2 regions of the Arthrobacter sp. Y3221159 genome follow, and region 1 is predicted to be linked to the other one. Evidence: predicted binding sites of a transcription regulator. Region 1 holds the regulator's gene; the other holds the start of a gene.

Evidence for each region. Region 1 encodes LexA, which represses DNA repair genes until DNA is damaged. Its sites were predicted from a motif close to TCGAACANNTGTTCGA; they were not measured.
Region 2: a site for LexA is predicted at 2,296-2,311, ahead of AC5RT3_RS16500 (DUF6504 family protein). Genes of this name have one in related genera too.

What each region holds. Positions count from the first base shown of each region.
Region 1 covers NZ_JBNHFC010000007.1:36,865-44,675, reverse strand. The annotation lists gene AC5RT3_RS08895 (ATP-dependent DNA helicase) at 1-424, shown strand, start outside; gene lexA (transcriptional repressor LexA) at 497-1,231, opposite strand; gene AC5RT3_RS08885 (LysM peptidoglycan-binding domain-containing protein) at 1,669-2,082, shown strand; gene AC5RT3_RS08880 (histidinol-phosphate transaminase) at 2,196-3,314, shown strand; gene hisB (imidazoleglycerol-phosphate dehydratase HisB) at 3,378-4,004, shown strand; gene hisH (imidazole glycerol phosphate synthase subunit HisH) at 4,001-4,765, shown strand; gene AC5RT3_RS08865 (hypothetical protein) at 4,766-4,924, shown strand; gene priA (bifunctional 1-(5-phosphoribosyl)-5-((5-phosphoribosylamino)methylideneamino)imidazole-4-carboxamide isomerase/phosphoribosylanthranilate isomerase PriA) at 4,966-5,712, shown strand; gene AC5RT3_RS08855 (SseB family protein) at 5,739-6,617, shown strand; gene AC5RT3_RS08850 (MFS transporter) at 6,674-7,811, shown strand, end outside.
Region 2 covers NZ_JBNHFC010000017.1:55,557-63,367, reverse strand. The annotation lists gene AC5RT3_RS16525 (mycoredoxin) at 1-77, opposite strand, end outside; gene AC5RT3_RS16520 (SOS response-associated peptidase) at 209-970, shown strand; gene AC5RT3_RS16515 (VOC family protein) at 996-1,418, opposite strand; gene AC5RT3_RS16510 (chorismate mutase) at 1,438-1,758, shown strand; gene AC5RT3_RS16505 (hypothetical protein) at 1,791-2,180, opposite strand; gene AC5RT3_RS16500 (DUF6504 family protein) at 2,340-2,678, shown strand; gene AC5RT3_RS16495 (DNA polymerase III subunit alpha) at 2,675-6,163, shown strand; gene thrS (threonine--tRNA ligase) at 6,280-7,811, shown strand, end outside.

The sequences.
Region 1 (7,811 bases):
CACCATGACGGCCCTGGTCAAGCAATTCGCCGACGAACCGGACACCTGCCTGTTCGGAACCATGTCCCTGTGGCAGGGAGTAGACGTCCCCGGCGGATCGTGCCGGCTGGTGGTCATCGACCGCATTCCGTTCCCGCGGCCCGACGATCCGCTCATGACGGCGCGGTCCCGTGCGGTGGCGCAGGCGGGCGGCAACGGGTTCATGTCGGTGTCCGCCACCCATGCCGCCATCCGGCTGGCCCAGGGGGCAGGCCGCCTGATCCGGTCCACCGGCGACAAGGGAGTGGTGGCGGTGCTGGATTCACGCCTTGCCACCGAGCGCTACGCCGGGTTCCTGCGGGGGGCTCTGCCCCCGTTCTGGGCCACGACGGACCGGAAGACAGCGGTAGCAGCCCTTGAGCGGCTGGCCGCGGAGGCCCACTGACAGACGGCACCCTCCCGTGAAAGGGGAAGGTGCCGTCTTTTTCGAACTATAAAGTTGTTGGTCCTGCTCTCCCTAGAGCGAGCGCAGGACCGAGACCACTTTGCCCATGATGGTGGCGTGGTCGCCAAGAATCGGTTCGTACTGGGTGTTCTGCGGGAGCAGCCAGGTATGGCCGTCACGCTGGCGGAAGGTCTTGACCGTGGCCTCATCGTCCAGGAGCGCCGCCACGATATCGCCGTTGGCGGCATCCGCCTGGCGCCGCACCACCACCCAGTCACCGTCGCAGATGGCGGCGTCCACCATGGAATCGCCCGCCACCCGAAGCATGAACAGCTCGCCCTGTCCCACCAGCTGGCGGGGGAGCGGCATGACGTCCTCCACCAGTTGGTCGGCCAGGATGGGACCGCCGGCGGCGATCCGGCCGACCAGTGGCACCATGGCGGTGTCCACTGCGGTGGGCAGCTCCGTTACTGTGGCACCCGCGTCCTGGGGCAGCGAAACCGAAGGACCGCCGGTCTTTGCGGGTCCGCCATCCAGTGTGAGAGGCGTGAGTACCTCCATGGCCCGGGGCCGCTTCGGATCCCGCCGGAGGTAGCCCAGCTTCTCCAGTTGTGAGAGCTGGTGGGTGACGCTGGACAGGCTGGCCAGACCCACAGTGTCGCCAATTTCGCGCATCGAGGGCGGGTAGCCGTTCTCGTTGACCGAGCGCTGGATGGTTTCCAGAATTTTCTTCTGCCGCGGCGTGAGCCCCTTCGCGGCCCTTTTCGGCTGCGAGGCTGCCCTGCCCCCGGTGGCTGCTGCTGCCATATTCGCCAATGCCTTTCGGTTGCCACCGGGCTTTCCAAGGCTCCGGACTGGGTGACTTGCCCTTTTGTCAGACCCTGCTGATCAGCTTCAAGGGTGGTTGTTTCCTGTTTCAAAGCTAGGCCAGCCACTTTGCTTTTTCAAACATTTGTTCTAGCGAGTCTCGACATTATTCGTTGATAGGTGCTAAAACTGGAGAGGCAAAAGTTCGAATATGTGTTCTAGTCAAGTGCACGGTATTCGAAAACCGTTCGAATGCGAAGGCCGGAATGTCAGTGGTGCCGGGCAGGCTGGACCTCGTAAAGCAGGAAGTCACCAGTCCCCGCCCCCAGGCGGAGAACGCACCAAGGCATTAGAGGCACTAACGGCAGTACCGGCACTACAGGCACCACAGCACGATTTTTCCCCGGCAGCACAGGATGGTCCAGGAGGGCTCAGACATGTCAGCTATATCCGCTTCGCAGGCAAACGCTCCGCAGGCCTCTGCCCGGCAGGCTTTGCAGCACGCCACGCCCGGAACCCCGGGCGGCCCGGCGCCCCTGCCTCCCCTTCGTCTGACCCGGCGGGGAAAGATCGTCCTGATCGGTATCCCGCTTGTGCTGCTGGCGGCCCTGCTGCTGTCCCTGGCAGGGTTCTTTAACTCGCCGGCCAAGGCCTCCGACACTGCTGAAGACCTCACGGTGACCCCCACGGTGACCGTTACAGTCCAGTCCGGACAGTCGTTGTGGTCCATCGCTGGAACTGTCGCCCCCGACCGTGATGCCCGGGACGTGGTTGCCGACATCGTCCAGCTGAATAACCTCCCTGCAGGGGCGGTCTTGCCCGGCCAGCAGTTGTACGTCCCCACCAGCTGAGGCAGCGTCCGCCCCAACATGCGCCGGGTGCGGCCTTGCCGCAGGCCGCACGCCCAGCGCGAACACCGGCTGTCACATTTTCCGGTCTCCGGGACGGCCACTAAACTGTTCAGGTGAATGACCAGCTAGAGCGTCTGAACCGGCTTCCCCTCCGCAGCAACCTCCGCGGGCTGACCCCCTACGGGGCGCCCCAGCTGGATGTCCCCATCCTCCTGAACGTCAACGAAAACTCGCACGGCGTTCCGGCTGACGTCAGGGCCGCCATCACCGCAGCCGTGGCCGACGCGGCCACCAGCCTCAACCGGTATCCGGACCGGGAGTTCACCGACCTCCGTCGTGCGCTGGCCGAGTACCTGGGCCACGGACTGGACGCGTCCAACCTGTGGGCCGCCAACGGCTCCAATGAAGTGCTCCAGCAGATCCTCCAGGCGTTCGGCGGTCCCGGCCGCACGGCCCTTGGCTTCCCGCCCACGTATTCCATGTATCCGCTGCTGGCCAGCGGAACGGATACCGGATACATCAAGGGCCAACGCGCCGGCGATTACGGGCTGAGCGCCGAATCCGCGGCCCGCCAGGTGAAGGAACTCCAGCCCAACATCGTCTTCCTCTGCTCACCCAACAACCCCACCGGAACCGGTCTCGGGCTGGATGTGGTGGAAGCCGTTTACGAGGCCGGAGCAGCAAGCCAAACCATCGTCATTGTGGACGAGGCTTACCACGAGTTCGCCCATGACGGCACCCCCAGCGCATTGACCCTCCTGCCCGGACGGGAGCGGCTTATCGTTTCCCGCACCATGAGCAAGGCGTTTGCCCTCGCGGGTGCACGCCTCGGCTACATGGCGGCAGCCCCCGAAGTCACGGATGCCCTGCGCCTGGTCCGCCTGCCTTACCACCTGTCCGCCGTCACGCAGGCAACAGCGCTGGCGGCCCTGCAGCACCGCGAAGCCCTCATGGCCGACGTCGAAGACATCAAGAAGCAGCGCGACCGCATCGTCACCGAACTGACGCGGCTGGGACTCAAGCCCGCAGCCTCGGACTCCAACTTCGTCTTCTTCGGCGGCCTGGAGAACCCCCGCCAGGTCTGGCAGGAGCTGCTGGATGCCGGCGTGCTGATCCGCGACGTCGGGATCCCCGGCCACCTCCGCGTCACGGCAGGAACTGAGAGCGAAACCACAGCATTCCTCACCGCCCTGGAAAGCATCCTTGCCAGTCAGGCCGCGCTTCCCGCCTAGACTTGAAGTACCGGCGCTGGACGCCGTGCCACACTCCTTCTCCCGCAAAAAGGACACCTGACCATGAGTTCCACCGGATCGAACACGGCCGCGGCCCGGACCGCGCGCATGGAGCGCGCCACCAGTGAGTCGTCCGTGCTCGTGGAGATAAACCTCGACGGTACCGGCGTCTCGGACATCGACACGTCCGTGCCCTTCTACGACCACATGCTCACGGCGCTCTGCAAGCACTCGCTCATCGACATGACGGTCAAGGCCACCGGGGACATCCACATCGATGTCCACCACACCGTGGAAGACGTGGCCATCACGTTCGGTGAGGTGCTGCGCACGGCGCTGGGGAACAAGGCGGGGATCCGCCGGTTCGGCGAAGCCACCGTTCCCCTTGACGAGGCACTGGCCCACGCGGTCGTGGACGTGTCAGGCCGGCCCTACCTTGTGCACGGCGGCGAGCCTGCGGGCCAGGAGTACCACCTGATCGGCGGCCACTTCACTGGCTCCCTGACCCGCCACGTCTTCGAGGCGATCACCCTGCACGCCGGCATCTGCCTGCACATGAACGTCATCGCTGGCCGCGACCCGCACCACATCGTGGAGGCCCAGTTCAAGGCGTTCGCGCGCGCCCTGCGGGCAGCCGTGGAACCGGACCCCCGGGTGGAAGGCATCCCCTCCACCAAGGGTGCCCTGTGAGCGGCCAGGTCCTGAAGGACGGCGCAATTATCGATCCGTCCGCCAGCCGGAAGCTGCCTTCCCCTGAAGGAAAGCCCACCGTCACGGTGCTGGACTACGGTTCGGGGAACGTCCGCTCGGCCGTGCGTGCTTTGGAACGGGCCGGCGCCGAGGTAGTGCTCAGCGCCAAGCCCGAGGACGTCCTGAACGCTGACGGCCTGGTGGTCCCGGGCGTCGGCGCCTTCGAAACCGTCATGCGCGAACTGAAGGCCGTCGACGGCATCCGACTCATCGGACGACGGGTTGCCGGGGGCAAGCCCGTCCTCGGTATCTGCGTCGGCCTCCAGGTGCTCTTCGAGGCAGGCGTGGAACACGGCACGGAGGCAGAAGGCATCGGGGAGTGGCCCGGCAAGGTGGAACTCCTGCCCGCCGATGTGGTGCCGCACATGGGCTGGAACACCGTCAAGGTACCGGAAGGCTCGAAGCTCTTTGCCGGCGTCGAGAACGAACGCTTCTACTTCGTGCATTCCTACGGTGTGCAGGAATGGAACTTCGACGTCATCCAGCCGCGCATGGCGCCGCCCCTGGTCACCTGGTCCGAGCATGGTGCCCCGTTCATCGCCGCCGTCGAAAACGGCCCGCTTTGCGCTACGCAGTTCCACCCCGAGAAGTCGGGGGATGCCGGCGCGCGCCTGCTGCGGAACTGGGTGGAGGCCCTGCACCGGCCCGCGGCCCAGCCTGCCTCCGGCAGCCAGTCGGACCCGGCCGGCGGTCCTGCCTAGATGTGGTCCATTGTCCTGATGGGGCTGGCCGGCCTGCTGGTAGGCGGAGCCCTGTCCTTCCGGCAGCAGCACAAGCCGCTGTGGACACAGATATCGTTCTACGTCCTGGCGGGCATGTCCCTGCTGGCCGCCTACCTGCTGACGCTGCCGGCAACCTGAACGCGCCCCGCCAACCCCCGCACCCAACCCTGAGGAAGAACATGACCACCGCAAACGATCTGCCGGTCCTTGAACTGCTGCCCGCCGTCGACGTCGTGAACGGGCAGGCCGTCCGGCTGGTCCAGGGGGAAGCGGGCAGCGAGACGAGTTACGGCACACCGCTGGAGGCCGCCACCAACTGGCAGCAGCAGGGTGCCGAATGGGTGCACCTGGTGGACCTGGACGCGGCCTTTGGCCGGGGGTCCAACGCCGAGCTGCTGCGGGAAGTGGTAGGCCGGCTGGACATCAAGGTGGAACTCTCCGGCGGTCTGCGCGACGACGAATCCCTTGAGGCCGCCCTTGGCCTCGGCGTAGCCCGCGTCAACCTCGGCACCGCCGCGCTGGAAAATCCTGAATGGACCCGGCGGGTCATTGAGCGCTTCGGCGACAAGATCGCCGTCGGCCTTGACGTCCGCGGAACCACCCTCGCAGGGCGTGGCTGGACCAAGGAAGGCGGGGACCTCTGGGAGGTCCTGGACCGGCTCGAGGACGCCGGCTGCGCAAGGTATGTCGTCACGGACGTCACCAAGGATGGAACGCTGCAGGGCCCCAACGTGGAACTGCTGCGCCAGATGGTGGAGAAGACGGGGAAGCCTGTGGTGGCCTCCGGCGGCATCTCCAGCCTGGACGACCTGAAGGTGCTGCGCTCCCTGGTTCCCCTCGGCGTCGAAGGCGCCATTGTGGGCAAGGCACTCTACGCGGGCGCCTTCACGCTGCCCGAAGCCCTCGACGTCGCCGGCCGCCGCTAGGCCGCGGACAGCACGGAAGCAGCCGTATGGCCAGCGAACCAGGGACACCCCCGCCACGCCAACTGCCCGGGCACATTGCTGCCGCGCTGGCGGGCGCCGGGGGAGCAACGGATTCGGCAGGCAGGCCGTGGGCCGGCCGCAGCCTCGCCGGTGACGACGCGAAGATCCACAACTTCGAGGACGACGACGGAACGGCCGACGCCGGCTACCTCACCGCGGTGGCCGACCTCCGGGCAGGCACGGGCAGCGAATCGTCCGTCGTCGCATCCCTCGCCACGGCACGCGTCTTCATCCCCATCGTGGCCCAGCTGGCCGAAGAGGAAGAGTCGTCCCATGGCCTGCAGGCCGACAAGCAGGCGGACATGGCCCTGGTCACGCTGAAAGCCGCGGACGGCAGGACCGCCATGCCCGCCTTTACGTCGGCCGCGGCGCTTTCCGCCTGGCACCCCGAGGCCCGCCCCGTCGCCGTCTATGCCGCTCGTGCGGCACTGTCCGCAGTGGCCGAGGGCGCGGAACTCCTGGTGCTGGACCCGGGCGCCGACGTAACTTTCGTGGTCCGCCGGCCCGCAGTCTGGGCCCTTGCCCAGCAGCAGGACTGGGTTCCCTCGTACCTGGACGCGGGCCTTGCCGAAGAAATGGGACGGGCGGCAGGCAGCTTCCCTGCAGTCCGCCGGATCGAATTGCTGCCCGGCAGGGGAGTGGCGGCGCGAGCGGCTGACGGGACAGCCATTCCGGGCGGCGGAGCCGGACCCGAACTGCAGGTGGTCCTCTACCTCGAAGACGGCCTTGACGCTGCCGGCGTCCAGCAGCTGGTGGCCGGACTCCAGGCGGAGTGGTCGCGGAATGTATTGTTTGGGGAGCGCGTCGACTCAATCGAGATCAAGCTGCGGCGCGCAGCAGAGTAGCCGGCAGCCAGGCGGGATGATCCCCGGTCCGCTGCGGCAGACGTAAGGACCACCTCGTGAATTTCGCCCTCTACCGGGAGCTGCTGGCCGTCCGGCCCATCCGGAGGCTGCTCCTCGTGGGCATGATTGCCCGGATACCCCACTCGGCCGCCGGCGTGCTGCTGACCCTCCATATCGTCCTGACGCTCGGGCAGGGGTACGCTGCCGCCGGTGCCGCGGCCGCGGTCATGACCCTCGGAATCGCCCTGGGCGCCCCTTGGCGTGGCCGCAGGGTGGACACCGCCGGGCTGCGTAAAGCTCTGGTCCCGTCCGTCATCTCCGAGGCAGTGATCTGGTCCATCGTCCCGCACGTGTCCTACCAGTGGCTCCTCCCGCTGGTCTTCGTGGGCGGCCTGCTGACCCTTCCCATCTTCAGCGTGGTGCGCCAGTCCCTCGGCGTGCTGGCCGACGGCGACCAGCGGCGAACCGCCTACGCCCTTGACGCGATCACCACCGAAATGGTGTTCATGATCGGACCGGCCGCCGGTGCGGTGGTCGCCACCAGCGGCTTCACCACGGCCGGCCTGACGGTCGTGGGCCTGGCGACCTCGCTGGCGGGGCTTTTCCTGATCTGGTTCAACCCGCCCACCCGCAGCCCGGAACAGGCACCAGGACAGAAGGAAGAGAGCCAGGCTGACCAGCGCCATGCAGCAGAGGCTGCCATGGTGGCCGCTGCCCCGGCCCACCTGCAGGAAGCGGCCGCCGAACTGGGTCCCGCCGCCTCCCGGGCGCCGTCCGGCCTCCGCGGCAAGGTCAGCCACAACTTCGCCTGGTTCACGGCAACCGTGGCTGCGCTTTTCGCCGTCGCCGCGGGCGCCGGAATGGTCCTCAGCGGCACCGACGTAGGCATCGTGGCAGCCCTGGAAACAGGGGGCCGGCAGAGCGAGATCGGCATCGTCTTCCTGTTCTGGTGCGCGGCCTCGGTGGTGGGAGGGCTGTTGTACGGTGCCATGCACCGGCCGGTGCCACCGATCCTCCTGCTGCTCGGCATGGCCGCCCTCACCATCCCCATGGGGTTTTCCTCGGACACCTGGACGCTGGCACTGCTGTCCGTCCTGCCGGGGCTGCTGTGCGCTCCGGTGCTGTCCGCGGCCTCGGAGAAGGTGGCGGACCTCGTTTCCGAGGAACGCCGCGGCGAGGCAATGGGCTGGTACG
Region 2 (7,811 bases), on a different contig from region 1:
TTCTTCAGCCGGTTGCAGTAACCGCACCAGGTGGTGGAGAACATGGTGATGGTGCCGGATTCGGGAGTGAAATCCACAGGGGTCTCCTCTGTGTCGATGTAGGGTTCCGTTCCTGTCAACGGTAGCGTGCCTCCCCCTATTCCCGTGCGCCCGCGGCTTCCCGGACGGCCCGGATGACAGCAGATGTCGCCGATGGCATGCTGGAGCCATGTGTGGACGCTATGTGATGGCACGTGCTGTGGGGGACCTCCTGGCGGAATTCGACGCCGAGCTGGAGGACGAGGTGAGCATTCCGCCGTCGTGGAATGTGGCGCCCACTGACGACGTCCCCATCGTCCTGGAACGGCTGGTGGATGACGGGCCGGAGCGCAGGCAGGTCCGGCAGCTGCATGTGGCCCGTTGGGGGCTCGTCCCTTCCTGGGCGAAGGATCCGGGCATCGGTTCCCGGATGATCAATGCCAGAAGCGAATCCGTGCTGGAGAAGCCGGCGTTCCGTAAGGCTGTCCAGTCGCGGCGCTGTGCAGTCCCGGCGGACGGTTACTACGAATGGAAGCAGGGCCCGGGGAAGACCAAGCAGCCCTACTACGTGCATCCCGGGGAAAACGGGGGCCTGGTCTTTGCCGGCCTTTACGAATGGTGGAGGGACCCCTCCGTGCCGGCCGGCGAGCCCGGGCAGTGGATGCTTTCCACCTCCATCCTGACAACGGACACACCGCCCCCGGGATCAGAATCGACAGTGTTCGGGAAGCTCACTGCCCTGCATGACCGGGTTCCGCTGCCCATGGACAAGGCCACCATGCGGGCCTGGCTGGACCCGGAAGCTGATGATGCCGCCGGCTTGGTGGACCTCGTGCGGTCCGGCGTCAAGGACGTTGCTGCGGACTGGCGCGTGGAGTCGGTGGGCAAGGAAGTGGGCAACGTGCGCAACAACGGTCCGGAACTGATCAGGCCCGTGGAGGCGCTGTTCTAGGAGTCCCCGCCCCGGCGGCGTTGACTTAGACGGTGACTGAACCGTCGTCGTCCACAGCCCAGGTGGGGTTGTACGCCACTTCCCAGCGGAAACCGTCCGGGTCCGCGAAGTACCCTGTATAGCCGCCCCACGGCTGGGTGACCGGCTCGGCAACAATGGCGGCACCCGCGGCCGCCGCCTCCGCCATTACCTGGTCCACCTCCTCAACGCTCGCCAGGTTTTGGCTGAGGGTGATGCAGGGGACCGGCCCGGGGGCGCTGACGCCTGCTTCCGCCTGCATCTGCCCCGCGTCCCAGAGTGAAAGCACCAGGCCATGGTTGACCTGGATGAACACCACGTCCCCGGCAACCTCCTTGTGGACCGGCCAGCCCAGGCCATCCACGTAGAACGCCCTGGACGCTGGAACGCTGCGGACGCCCAGTGAAATGAAGTCGACTCTTGGCTGCATGCTTCGATACTGTCAGACGATGGCAACTATTCAAGGAAACGATCGGGACGCTTTGGCCGACAAAGAACAGCTCGCTGCCGTCCGGGTTGCTGTGGATGAGGTGGATGAACAGATCGTCACCCTCATCGCCCGCCGCGAACGGCTGATTCGCATCGCCGGCACCCTGAAGGGCGACGACGCGGAGGTCCGTGCGCCCGACCGCGTGGAACGGATTATCGAACACGTCCGTTCGGCCGCTGAGAAGAAGGACATTGACCCGGACATCGTGGAATCCACGTACCGGGCCATGATCTCGGGCTTCATTGAACTCGAGATGCGGGTCCACAAAGAATCCAGCTGAACCCCGCGCCAGGGCAAGAAAAAGAGGAAGCCTTACAGGGCTTCCTCTACCGGGACGCCGGACTGGAATTCCCGGCCGTCCGCCTCACTGAAGGCGGAGATGACATGCCCCTGCCCCAGCCCGTTGATGGCTGCCTTGGGAAACTGCCCGGTAATGGTGTTTTCGGAGTGCGATACACCTGACAGGTCGTAGTTCTCCTCAATGCCCTGTTCGCGGTTGAACGAGTAGAAGGCAATGGCCTCCCCGTTCATGAACTCAATGCACAGCCGCCGTTGCGACGAATAATCCGGTGTGGCCCCGACCATTCCCACGACATATGCGCCGGACCCTGGAATGGTGCCGTCGATGTCGAAGGTGGCCACGAGGGTGGAGTCCTGTGCCTTGAGGCTTGCCTGCTTGAGGAGTGCGTCTTGGGTTTCCATGGCTCCATCCTGCTCCCTGCTTTCCGCTCCGTCCACCCCCTTGTCCGGTAACGGCGGGGAAGCCCTGCGACCCCTTTCTATGCATTGGGCTGAACCGGGCGTAGACTTGAACTGTTCGAACACATATTCGAATAGGGTCAGGTTATTCCGGGAGGCGCCATGGGCATGTTCAGCGAATCCGTTGATGTCCTGTGCTCTCCTGAGGGCCAACCTGTAAGCCTTGTTTGGGCCGGCAGGTCCTACGATGTCTGTGCCGAACCAATGCGCTGGTATGAGCGCCGGCAGTGGTGGGCGGAAGACAGCAGGGCGCCTTTGGGGAGCGGTCCCGGGGTGGTGGACCATGAAATCTGGCGGGTGCAGGTATTGCCGTCCCCGGGTGGAGCCGCCGGAAGCACGGCGCACGGTGAACCACTGACCCTTGACCTTTCCCGCCATATCCGCAGTGGCCGCTGGCGGCTCGTGCGGATCCATGATGCCCTCCGGCCCAGAACAGCATGAGCTTCACGCACCTTCACGTCTCCACCGCATTCAGCGCCCACTATGGGGTTTCCTGGCCGGATGAACTGGCACAGGCTGCCGCCGCGGACGGCGCCACCGCCCTTGCCTGCACGGACCGCGACGGCCTGTATGGAACCATCAAGCACCTTAAGGCCTGCATGGCTGCCGGTTTGGATCCCATCGTCGGAGTTGACCTTGCGGTCCTTGACGACGACGGCGACCACCGTACCCAGGTGGCAGGCAGGGTGGTTGTCCTTGCCCGCGGGCACAACAACGGTGCCGGCTATCGGGCCTTGTGCCGCCTGATCTCCGATGCCCACGCACGGACAACGGGAAAAGCCGGGGGAGCGGTGCCGGTTGCCGTGACACGTGCCGAACTTGCCTCCCGGACGCTTGATCCCCAGACCCTCAAGCCGGTACTGACTGTCCTGATCGGCCCTGATTCGGATGTTGGCCGGGCAATGGGAGGCCGGCGCTATCTCCGCCCGCGTACCCTTTTTAAGCAATGGCTGGATGCCATGCCAGGCGGGACGGTGGTGGCAGAGATTGTCTCCCAGCTCAGCGCCCCGGGGTCACCATTGAGCACTGCCCACGCAGTCCGCATGCTCCGGCTTGCCGAGGAACACCACGTACCGGCGATCCTGACAAACGCAGTCCGGTACTGTGCTGCAGACGGCGCACCCACAGCTGACGTTCTTGATTCGGCAAGGACCCTGAAATCGCTTCCGGAGCTCGCCACCGAACCGCTGCTGCAACCCACCGGCCAGGGCTGGCTAAAGTCTGCTGACCAGATGCTCCTGCTCGGCAAGGAAATCATCGCTGCCGCAGGTTACGGTGCCGCTGACCTTAAGCAGCTGATGACGCAGACCGAGGCGCTCGCCGACCTGTGCCGGATTGATCCCGCTGCCGATATGGGGTGGAAGCAGCCTGTTGTGCCGGAGACAGCCGTGCTGGGGATCAGCCAGGACCCGCACCAGGAGCTGGTGGAGCGTTGCAATGCAGGGATCGGCAGGCGGTTTCCAGGCATCAGCGGGGCGGCGGAAAGAACCATGGAGTCACGGCTTGAGCATGAACTGCGTATCATCCGGAACCTCGGTTTTTCCTCCTACTTCCTGACAGTGGCAGAGGTGTCCAGGATGATCCAGGACATGGGTGTCCGGGCTGCGGCCCGCGGATCCGGCGCTTCCAGCCTTGTGAACTACCTCATCGATGTCAGCCACGTGAACCCCCTCCAGCATGACCTGATCTTCGAGCGTTTCCTCTCCCAGGACCGGGCAACCCTGCCGGACATCGACATCGACGTCGAAAGTGCCGAGCGCCATAACGTCTACCGGCGGATTTTCGAGCGGTTCGGTGCCGAGCGGGTCACGTTGATGAGCATGCAGAACGGTTACCGGGCCAGGGGAGCGGTACGCGATGCCGGTATGGCACTCGGCATGGATGACGGCGAAGTGGGTGAGATCGCCAAGCAGCTGTGGCGCTTCTCGGCCCGCAAGTTCCGTGAAGCGCTGCAGGAAAAGCCCGAACTCAAGGAGTTCGCCGGAAGGGTTGAGCAGCGCGATGCCGACGGCAACCAGCAGCTCGATCTGCTGGTGGACCTGACCGAACGCCTTGACCGGCTGCCACGCCACATCTCCATGCATCCCTGTGGGGTGATCCTCGGTGACGCCACGCTCCTGGACCGCACCCCGGTACAGCCCAGCGGACTGGGGCTGCCCATGAGCCAGTTCGACAAGCACGACATGGACCCCATGGGCATGCTGAAGCTCGATGTCCTGGGTGTGCGGATGCAAAGCGCCATGGCATTCGCGGTCCGGGAAATCATCCGGATTCATCCTTCAAAGAATGAGGTTGTTACTGCCGGCCGGCACCCTGCCGGGGCGGATGGTTCGGGACCAGCCTATATTGCTGACAACGGCCACATCGACCTCAACGCCGTGCCGCTCGATGACGAGCCCACCTACGAACTGATCCGCAGCACGCACACTTTAGGCTGCTTCCAGATCGAATCACCGGGCCAGCGCGAGCTGATCGGCAAGATGGCCCCGCGTGAATTCAACGACCTCATCATCGATATTTCGCTGTTCCGGCCCGGGCCCATGAAGTCGGATATGGTGCGGCCCTTCCTTGAACACCGGCACGGGTTTGCCCCGGAGGTCTACCCCCACCCCGACCTGAAACCGGTGCTGGCGGAAACACACGGCGTGACCGTGTTCCACGAGCAGATCCTGAGGACGTTCGACGTCATGACCGGGTGCGGCTTGGCCAAAGCGGACGAGTTCCGCAGGGCCCTGAGCAGCGAAGAAGGCGAAGCCGGCGTCGAAGATTATTTCCGAAGGAAGGCAAAAGTGAAGGGGTATTCAGCAGACGTCGTTGACAAGGTTTGGGACACCCTTAAATCCTTTGCCAGCTTCGGTTTCTGCAAAGCCCACGGTGCGGCCTTCGCTGTGCCCACCTACCAGTCAGCCTGGCTGAAAACCCACCACCCCGAGGCATTCCTTGCCGGGCTGTGGGAGCACGATCCGGGCATGTACCCCAAACGGCTGCTGGTTGCCGAGGCGAGAAGGCTGGGCATCCCTATCCTTCCTCTTGATATCAACCTCAGCAAGGCTGAGTACCGGGTGGAGCGGGTCCAGTCCGGCCCTGACGCCGGAAAACTCGGTATCCGGCTGAGCCTCAACGGTATTTACGGGCTCTCCAGGACAGAGTTGAAGAGAATCGTTGCCGGACAGCCGTACGAATCGCTGGCCGACCTCCGGGCAAGGTCGAAAATCAGCAAGCCAAACATCAAAAGGCTCGCGCAGCTGGGTGCCTTCGATTCACTGCACCGGGAGGCGGGAGGTACTGCCAACCGGGCAGACCTGGTGCAGCATCTGCAGAAGCTCCAGGCGTCCGGCAGCAGCAGGAAAGGCGTCGAGGTCCTGGAGGGACAGTTACCGCTGCCCCTTGGGGATGTTGAACTCCGGAATGTCGCCCCGGGACTGCCGGAACCAACCCTGGTGGAAAACGTCCGGGCAGAGCTTGACCTGATGGCGGTGGACGTCAGTACCCACCTGATGGACAGCCACCGGCCCCTGCTGGACAGGCTGGGCGTCACCACCGCAGACAAACTGCTGGGCCTGCGCAACGGTACGGAGGTCCTGGTGGCCGGGGTGCGTGTGGCCACCCAGACGCCTCCCATGCGGGGCGGCAGGCGGGTGGTGTTCATCAGCATCGACGACGGCACCGGCTGTGTTGACTCTGTCTTCTTCCACGAGGCCCAGGAAAAAGCTGGGATGCTCCTGTTCGGCACCCGGCTGCTCCTGATCAGGGGTACCACCCGGCGGACCGGTCCCCGGGGAATCAGTTTGAGTGCCAGCATGGCCTGGGACCTGAGCCGGACCGAAACCCTGCCGTTCCCGGATCCCGCAGCCCAGGCGCCGGACGTGCCACATCCTCTGGACGGGATCAGCAGAAGCCTCGCCATTACCGGATTCAACGGCTGACACTGCCGTGCGCCGCGTTGGTCGGCCTATCCCCGAACAGATAGCATTGACGATGGCTGGCTGTGGTCCCCGTACGCCACAAGCTATGAAGCCTGAACTTTGAATAGGAGACACCCGTGTCAGATGCCCAGCAGATCACCCTCGTCGTCGATGGCGAAGAGACCAAGGTGACTACCGGGACAACCGGTGCGGAACTCTTCTTTGAGCGCCGCGATGTAGTTGTGGCCCGCGTCAACGGCGAACTGAAGGACCTGGACCAGGAACTTCCCGAGGGCGCCGACGTCGAAGGCGTCACCATCGATTCCCCTGACGGGCTGAACGTGCTCCGCCACTCCACCGCCCACGTCATGGCCCAGGCAGTCCAGCAGTTGCGGCCGGACGCCAAGCTGGGAATCGGCCCCTACATCACCGACGGCTTCTACTTCGACTTCGATGTCGCAGAGCCGTTCACCCCCGAGGACCTCAAGACCCTCGAGAAGATGATGCAGAAGATCATCAACCAGAACCAGAAGTTCGTCCGCCGCGTGGTCAACGAGGACGAAGCCCGTGAGGCCATGAAGAACGAGCCTTACAAGCTGGAGCTGCTGGGCAAGAAGAACGACGCCGCCGAGGCCGGTGAAGGCGTGAACGTCGAGGTGGGTGCCGGTGACATCACCATCTACGACAACGTGGAGCGCAAGGACGGCACCACCGTCTGGTGCGACCTCTGCCGCGGGCCGCACCTGCCCAACACCAAGCTCATCTCCAACGCCTTTGCCCTGACCCGGTCATCCTCCGCCTACTGGCTGGGCAACCAGAAGAACCAGCAGCTGCAGCGCCTCTATGGCACCGCCTGGCCCACCAAGGACGCGCTCAAGGCGTACCAGGAGCGGCTCGCCGAGGCAGAACGCCGCGACCACCGGAAGCTCGGCTCGGAACTGGACCTCTTCTCCTTCCCGGACGAGCTGGGCTCCGGCCTGCCCGTCTTCCACCCCAAGGGCGGCATCATCCGCAAGGAGATGGAGGACTACTCACGCCAGCGCCACGTCGAGGCGGGCTACGAGTTCGTCTACACGCCGCACATCACGAAAGGCCACCTCTACGAGGTTTCCGGCCACCTCGACTGGTACAAGGACGGCATGTTCCCGGCCATGCAGGTGGACGCCGAACTGAACGAGGACGGCACCGTGCGCAAGCCGGCCCAGGACTACTACCTGAAGCCGATGAACTGCCCCATGCACAACCTGATCTTCAGGTCCCGCGGCCGGTCCTACCGGGAACTGCCCCTGCGCCTGTTCGAATTCGGATCCGTTTACCGCTATGAGAAGTCCGGCGTTGTCCACGGCCTCACCCGGGTCCGCGGAATGACACAGGACGACGCCCACATCTACTGCACCCGCGAACAGATGAAGGACGAGCTCACCAAGACCCTGACATTCGTCCTGGACCTGCTCAAGGACTACGGCCTGAACGACTTTTACCTGGAGCTATCCACGAAGGACCCGGAAAAGTATGTCGGCGAAGACGCCGCCTGGGAAGAGGCCACCAGGACCCTCGCCGAGGTTGCGCAGGAGTCGGGGCTGGAACTTGTTCCGGACCCGGGCGGAGCAGCCTTCTACGGACCCAAGATCTCCGTGCAGGCGAAGGACGCCCTGGGCCGCACCTGGCA